Regions from separate parts of the Streptomyces sp. NPDC001599 genome, predicted to be linked through region 1. Evidence: riboswitches for the same ligand, from Rfam matches in the RefSeq annotation. Region 1 holds a riboswitch; the other holds the start of a gene.
What was found. Region 1 has a riboswitch for cyclic di-AMP ahead of ACFYZ3_RS06910 (NlpC/P60 family protein). Riboswitches for the same ligand answer to the same signal wherever they lie in the genome.
Positions count from the first base shown of each region.

Region 2: it holds a riboswitch for cyclic di-AMP, as region 1 does, so the genes downstream of both, rpfA (resuscitation-promoting factor protein RpfA) here and ACFYZ3_RS06910 (NlpC/P60 family protein) in region 1, are expected to answer to the same signal.

Region 1 is NZ_JBIAVA010000002.1:481,415-485,076, reverse strand. It holds gene pcrA (DNA helicase PcrA) at 1-635, opposite strand, end outside; cyclic di-AMP (ydaO/yuaA leader) riboswitch at 891-1,075, shown strand; gene ACFYZ3_RS06910 (NlpC/P60 family protein) at 1,082-2,266, shown strand; gene ACFYZ3_RS06905 (tellurite resistance/C4-dicarboxylate transporter family protein) at 2,293-3,309, shown strand; gene ACFYZ3_RS06900 (hypothetical protein) at 3,287-3,640, opposite strand.
Region 2 is NZ_JBIAVA010000012.1:102,137-105,798, forward strand. It holds gene eno (phosphopyruvate hydratase) at 1-836, opposite strand, end outside; gene rpfA (resuscitation-promoting factor protein RpfA) at 1,084-1,812, opposite strand; cyclic di-AMP (ydaO/yuaA leader) riboswitch at 1,816-1,982, opposite strand; gene ACFYZ3_RS27760 (transglycosylase family protein) at 2,166-3,194, opposite strand; gene ACFYZ3_RS27765 (cytochrome P450) at 3,338-3,662, opposite strand, start outside.

The sequences.
Region 1 (3,662 bases):
AGATTGCTGATCTTCGCGCTGAACGACTTCGGCGGGAAGCGCTTGGGGTCCAGGTCCAGGTCGCGGCAGACCAGCGCCATGAGCCGCTTGGAGTCGGCGGCATCGTAGATCGAGAACGACGAGGTGAAGCCGAGCTTCTTCGACTCGCGGCGCAGGATGCGGACGCACGCGCTGTGGAAGGTCATCACCCACATGGCGTTGGCGCGCGGGCCGACGAGCTGCTCGACGCGCTCCTTCATCTCGCCCGCGGCCTTGTTGGTGAAGGTGATCGCGAGGATCTGGCCCGGGTGGACGTTCCGCTCGGCCAGCAGGTGGGCGATGCGGTGGGTCAGCACGCGGGTCTTGCCGGAACCGGCACCGGCCACGATGAGCAGCGGGGAGCCGGAGTGGACGACGGCGGCGCGCTGGTTCTCGTTCAGCCCCTCCAGGAGCGCCGCGGCGTCCAGGGCGGGGCGCGGGGCGCCGTCCCGGTAGTGGGTGTCCCGCTCCGGGGGCGCGTCGAACTTCCCGCCGAACAGATCGTGCGGAACCGGCTCCGGTCCGTGATCGTCCTCGGGCGGCGGCGGGGGTTCCTCCTCGTGACCCCGGGGGGTCTGGAGGCTCGCCAGGAAGCTGTCGTCAAAGAGGCTGCTCATCGCTCTCCGAGTCTAGGGCGCCCCACCGACAACCCGGTGCCACCCCGGAAAATGCCCCCCACCCTCTCGGCGCGGGCACGCCCTGCGACCAGCGGAACCACGAAGAGTGACGCTCGCGACCGCCCCGGAGGCACCCGAACGAAAGGTCACGAAAATGTATCGGGCATATCACCCACCAACCTTCACAGCGGCCACACGAGTTGGCTACGGTGCGGGGCAGGCCGCTCGACCCCCTCCGGCGAACCTCGCCGGTCCGCGCGGCCTCCGCCGAGTCCGGCCTGCCCGCACGGCACCGGAGCCGGGGACCCACCGAGACCTTGGGGTGAATCGGCCGCACCGCCCTCGACTGCACGAAGAGGGCGGGCCGCCGTAGGGCAACCCTTCCGAACCACCGCCCGAACCCGACAGCTAACCCGGTAGGCGGAGCACTGGAAGGAGTCGCCTCCTTGGCGTCGCACCGCAAGTCGCGCCCCACCGGTACCCGCGTCGCGGGCATACGGACCCCGGCCCTCGCCACCGCGGCCCTCACCTCCGTCGCGCTGCTGTCCCAGACGGCGAACGCCACGCCGTCGGACGACCGGCCGACCCTGGAGGAGGTCGAGAAGAAGGTCGACGACCTCTACCGCCAGGCCGGGTCGGCGACCGAGAAGTACAACGCGGCCAAGGAGAAGACCACCAAGCAGCGCAAGAAGGTCGACGGCCTCCTCGACGACGTCGCCCGGCGCACCCAGAAGCTCAACGACGCGCGCGAGGAGCTGGGTTCCTTCGCCTCCGCCCAGTACCGCACGGGCGCCTCGGTCCCGGAGACCGCGACGCTGCTGCTCGCGGACTCGCCGCAGGACTACTTCGACCAGAACCAGCTGATGAACCGGCTCACCGGCCGGCAGAAGACCGCCGTCGACGACTACGTCACGCAGCAGTCCGAGACGATGAAGAAGCGCCGGGAGGCCACCGAGAGCCTCGAGACGCTCACCGAGTCGCAGACCGACCTGAAGACGGCCAAGTCGACCGTCCAGAAGAAACTCGCCACCGCGCGGGAGTTGCTCTCGGAACTGACCGCCGAGGAGAAGGCCCGGCTCGCGGCGATCGAGAGGAAGAAGCAGGAGGAGTCCGAGCGCAAGGCCGCCGAGCTGGCGAAGCAGCAGGCGGCCCAGGAGGAGGCCGAGCGCAAGCGCCGGGAGGAGGCCGCCCAGCAGCAGGAGAGCGGTTCCGGATCCGGCGGCACCGGCTCTTCCGAGTCGTCGGACTCGTCGACGCCGGGCACCTCGACCGGCACCAAGGCCGACAAGGCCATCGCCTTCGCCCGCGCGCAGATCGGCAAGCCGTACGTCTGGGGCGCCACGGGCCCCGGTTCCTACGACTGCTCGGGCCTCACCCAGGCCGCCTGGAAGGCCGCCGGCGTGACGCTGCCGCGCGTCACCTACGACCAGGTCAACGCGGGCACCACCGTCTCCGTCTCCCAGGCGCAACCCGGTGACCTGGTCTTCTTCTACGACGACATCAGCCACGTCGGCCTGTACATCGGCGACGGCATGATGATCCACGCCCCGAAGCCGGGCGCGTACGTCCGCGAGGAGTCGATCTTCTACGACGGCGAGTCCTCGATCTACAGCGTGGTGCGCCCGGGCTGATCGGCGCGGTATTTAGCATCGGGCGCATGTCATCGGCCACCCATACCTCCGCGCTGCGCGCCTGGTGGGCGCAGCGTCCACCGGCGGCCGGGGCCGCGGTGATGGCGACCGGCATCGTGTCGGTCGCCCTGCATCTGACGGGCCGCGAGGTCCTGTCCCGGATCGCCCTGGTCCTGGCGTGCGCGGCCTGGCTGATACTGGCGGCGAACTTCGTCTACCTGCTGCTGGCCGACCGGGTGCAGTGGGTGAAGCGGGCGGGGACGCCGGGGGCGCTCACCGCCGTCGCCGCGACGACCGTGCTCGGCACCCGTTTCTCCCTGCTCGGCTGGTCGCTCCTGGCGGCGGTGCTGCTGGCGCTGGCGGCCCTGTTGTGGCCGTGGCTGCTGTTCCTGGTGGTGCGGCACTGGGGGCGGCGGATGCCCGGGGCGGTGTTCCTGGGCTGCGTGGCCACGGAGGGGCTCACCGTGCTCGCCGCCACGCTGGCCGCGGCCACCTCGACGCCGTGGCTGGCGCACGCGGCGCTGGTGCCGTTCTGGCTGGGGATCGTGCTCTACCTGATCGCGCTGTTCCGCTTCGACCTGCGACAGGTGGCCCGGGGCTCCGGGGACCACTGGGTGGCGGGCGGCGCGCTCGCCATCTCGGCGCTCGCCGGTGCCAAGCTGCTCGCGGCGGCCGGGACCGGCATGTACCTGTGGAACGCCGACGACCAGGCCGTCCTGCACGACGTGACCGTCTTCCTGCTCACGCTCGACCTCGCCTGGTACGCCGTGCTGCTGGCCGCCGAGATCGCCTGGCCCCGCCCGCGCTACGACGTGCGCCGCTGGTCGACCGTCTTCCCGCTCGGCATGACGGCGGCGGCGACGCTGTCGGTGGCCGCCGTCGTCGACGTCCCGTGGCTGGACGCGCCCGGCCGGGCGCTGCTGTGGATCGCGGTGGCCGGATGGCTGGCGGTCGCTGTAGGGGCGGTCGGCCGGGCCCGGGCCGGGCTGCGGTCCGCGGGCGAGGGCTCCGGGGCGACCGTCAGGTCCACAGCACCGCGATGAAGACGTTCACCACCGTCAGCGCGCCCACCAGGCCGAACAGCGGCTTGTCCACCTTCTCGTCGTCGCGCTTCACGTAGACGAGGCCCAGGATCACGATCAGTACGGCGAGCTTCACCCCGATCTTGACGTTGTCCACGGAGTAGTCCTGGGCCTGGTTGAGACCGACCAGGACGGCACCGGTGACCAGCATCGTCAGCGCGCCGTGCAGCATCGCGGGGGTGAACCGGGCCTCGCCCCGGCCCATCGCCTTCATCTGGGTCAGGAAGCCGCCGAGGAGCGCGGCGATACCGACGATGTGCAGGCCGACGAAGAGGTGGATGAGTACGTCCATGAGGCCGGAGCCTAATGAGGGG
Region 2 (3,662 bases), on a different contig from region 1:
AGCGGGTACGCCTCGACCAGCTCGGCGTAGTACTCGGTCATCTCGGCGGCGGTGCGCTGCTTGCCCTCGAAGGCGTAGGAGCCGTCCTTGTAGAACTCGGACGCGGCGACGTCGAGCGCGAGGGCGATCTGCTCGCCGGGGGTGTAGCCGGCCTCCTTGATCGCCTCGAGGATGAGGTCGAGGGCCTCGCGGTTGGAGCCGAGGTTCGGGGCGAAGCCGCCCTCGTCGCCGAGGCCGGTGGCCAGGCCCTTGTTCTTCAGGACCTTCTTGAGGGTGTGGTAGACCTCGGCGCCCCAGCGCAGGGCCTCGGAGAAGGACTCCGCGCCGATCGGGGCGATCATGAACTCCTGGATGTCCACGTTGGAGTCGGCGTGCGAGCCGCCGTTCAGGATGTTCATCATCGGCACCGGCAGCAGGTGCGCGTTCGGGCCGCCCAGGTAGCGGAAGAGCGGCAGGTCGCTGGCCTCGGAGGCGGCGTGGGCGACGGCGAGGGAGACGCCGAGGATGGCGTTGGCGCCGAGCGAGCCCTTGTTGTCGGTGGCGTCCAGGTCGAACATGGCCTGGTCGATCAGGCGCTGCTCGGTGGCGTCGTAGCCGACCAGCTCCGGGCCGATCTGCTCGATGACGGCCAGCACGGCCTTCTCGACGCCCTTGCCGAGGTAACGGCCCGGGTCGCCGTCACGCAGTTCGATGGCCTCGAAGGCACCGGTGGAGGCGCCGGAGGGAACGGCGGCACGCCCCGTGCTGCCGTCGTCGAGGCCGACCTCGACCTCGACCGTGGGGTTGCCTCGGGAGTCCAGGATTTCCCGGGCTACGACGACGTCGATGGACGGCACGAGCATCTCCTTCTTCAATGTGACGCTTCGATGTGGCGCTTCGGTGGGCCGCGGTCCGCGGGACCGCGACGGCTCTGCGGGACCGAGCCTAACCGGCTCCGGGCGATCGGCCAGCCGATCGCCCACCCGCTGGACAGAACCGAGAGTAAATTGTTTCCGAACGGAACAAAGGCGGAACATGAAAATCCCGCCCCGGTGCGTACGGGGGAACACGCACCGGGGCGGGAGTCGCGGGGCGGGCCGCCGCCTACTTCAGGTGCAGCTGCTGGCCCGGGTAGATCAGGTCGGCGTCGTCGACGATGTCGTCGTTCAGCTTGAACAGCTTCGCCCAGCCGCCCTTGACGTCGTGCTCCTCGGCGATCGAGCTGAGGGTGTCGCCCTTGACGACCTTGTACTCGCCGTCGCCCTTCTCGACCTTCTTGCCGGTCGGGGTGGTGACGGTCTTCTTCGCGGGCTTCTCGGCCTTCGGCTCGGCGGCCGGGCGCTCGGAGGAGCGGGAGGCCTTCTGCTCGGTGGAGCGCTCGGCGGTGGAGCCGCTGCTCTGGCTCTGCGAGCTCTCGGAGCTGGAGGAACCGCTGTCCTGGGAGCCGCCACCGGTGTACGCGGCGCCCGACAGGCCGGTGCCGCAGACCGGCCAGGCACCCTTGCCCTGGCCCGCGAGCACCTTCTCGGCGATCTCGATCTGCTGGGACTTGCTCGCCTGGTCGGCGGAGGAGGCGTACTGCGTACCGCCGTAGGCGGCCCAGGTGGAGGCGGAGAACTGCAGACCGCCGTAGTAACCGTTGCCGGTGTTGATGGACCAGTTGCCGCCGGACTCGCACTGGGCGACGGCGTCCCACTCGGACGCGGTGGCGGCGGAGGCGTTGCCGGCCGCCATCAGCGGGGCGGCGACGGCGGCACCGGTGACGCCGGCGACGGCGATGACTCGGGTGGCCTTGGACGGGCGACGGTGCTTGCCCTTGCCGGAAAACAGCATGGTTGATCCCCTCACCGACGCCTGCGAGGTGAGCTGTCGGGTTCGGGCCGGTTGAGTTGCCCGGCCGGGTTCCTCGCGGAACTCGGCTTCACCCCTAGCCACTCCGGCTCAACTGCCCGGTGCGGCGCTTACCTTGGGTCCCCCGCTCCTGCCTGCGGCGCTTGACGCGACGACTGTTCCCGTACGGCCGCTGGCAGGATTCGGCGTTGCGGCTGTCGGGGCCCGCGGTGGCGAGCGGTCATGACCGTAGACACGCGCTCCGCGGATTTTCAAAGACGATCACGGCTTCTGAGACCTATCTCTCACGAGATCCAAAAGGGACATACAGTCCCTAACCGTGACGTGAACTCCCCCTACTTTTCGCCCGATTCGCCCGTGACCGTGAGCGTCTGACCGGGCAGGATGTGGTCGGGGTCGGCACCGACGACCGCCTCGTTGTCGGCGTAGAGCGCGTGCCATCCGCCGTCGACCTCAAGGGAGTCGGCGATGGCCCAGAGACTGTCGCCGGTGCGGACGACGTAACAGCCGTCCCCGGCCTCTCGCTCGTCACCGTCGCGCGAGGCGTGCCGGCCCGCCGTCGGGTCCGTACGGCCCTCCCCCGTCGCATCCTCGTCCGCACTGCCGCCGCGGTGCTTGCCGGAGCCGGACGAGCCCTCGGTGCCCTGCGGTTCGGCACTGGCGGAGGGGTCGGATTCGGACGAAGTGTCCGGCTTGGTGGATTGGTCCGCACCATCGGACGAGGCGTCAGACGACGGCGAGGAAGAAGCCGAAGAAGAGGGCGAAGGGGACGAAGAGGACGCCCCGGACTCCGACTCCGGAGTTTCGGCCGTACCGGTCGAGCCGGTTGAACCGGTCGAACCGGATGACTCGGATGACGGGGACGACTCGGGCGATTCGGTGGTCGCGGGTGATTCGGACGACTTGGTGGTGTCCTGCGCCCCCGAGGAGTCCGACCCCTCCGACGCCCCGTCACCGGCCGTGCCGGAGCCACCGCCCGTGATCCCGGAGTCGCTGCCCAGGCCGGCCAGCAGACCGCAGGTCGGCCAGGCGGCGATGCCCTGGGCCGCGTGTATCTTCTCGGCGATTCTTATCTGCTGGGAGCGACTGGCCTGGTCGGCGCTGGGGGCGTAGTCCAGACCGCCGTACTGCTCCCAGGCCTCCTGGGACAGCTGAAGGCCGCCGTAGTACCCGTTGCCGCTGTTCTGGCTCCAGGCGCCGCCGGTCTCGCACTCGGCGACCTGGTCCCAGTTCGCGGAGTCGGCCGCGTGGGCGCCGGTGGCGCCGAGCAGCGGGATCGCGATGGCGGAGCCGGTCACTCCGGCGGCGACGACCAGTGCGGGTGCCTGGCGGGGGCGGCGGTGACGACCGTTCCCGGAGAGCATGCGACGACCTTTCACGAGACGACGGGGACCACGCGGCGGTTGACGCTCGACACCACGTTGATCCGTGAACGTATAGGGAGATCATCGCTTGTCACAAGTTCATGCCGCGCAGATCACGTGAAGATCACAGAGTTGAGCGCGTGTCACTTTTGCTTCGGCGACGGACCGTTGTCCGCCGGTGACGCGGGCGGTGTGAACGAGACGGGCAAGGTGCGCAGACCTCGCATGATGAGGCCGCCGCGCCACCGGAGTTCGGCCGGGTCCGCGGCGAGGCGGAGGTCCGGCAGCCGGGTGAGGAGCGTCGCCAGCGCCGTCTGCCCCTCCAGCCGGGCGAGCGGGGCGCCCAGGCAGTAGTGGATGCCGTGGCCGTACCCGAGGTGCTGGCTGTCGCGGCGGGCGAGGTCCAGGGTGTCCGGGTCGGTGAACCGCTCCGGGTCCCGGTCGGCGGCGGCGAGGACGACGAGGACG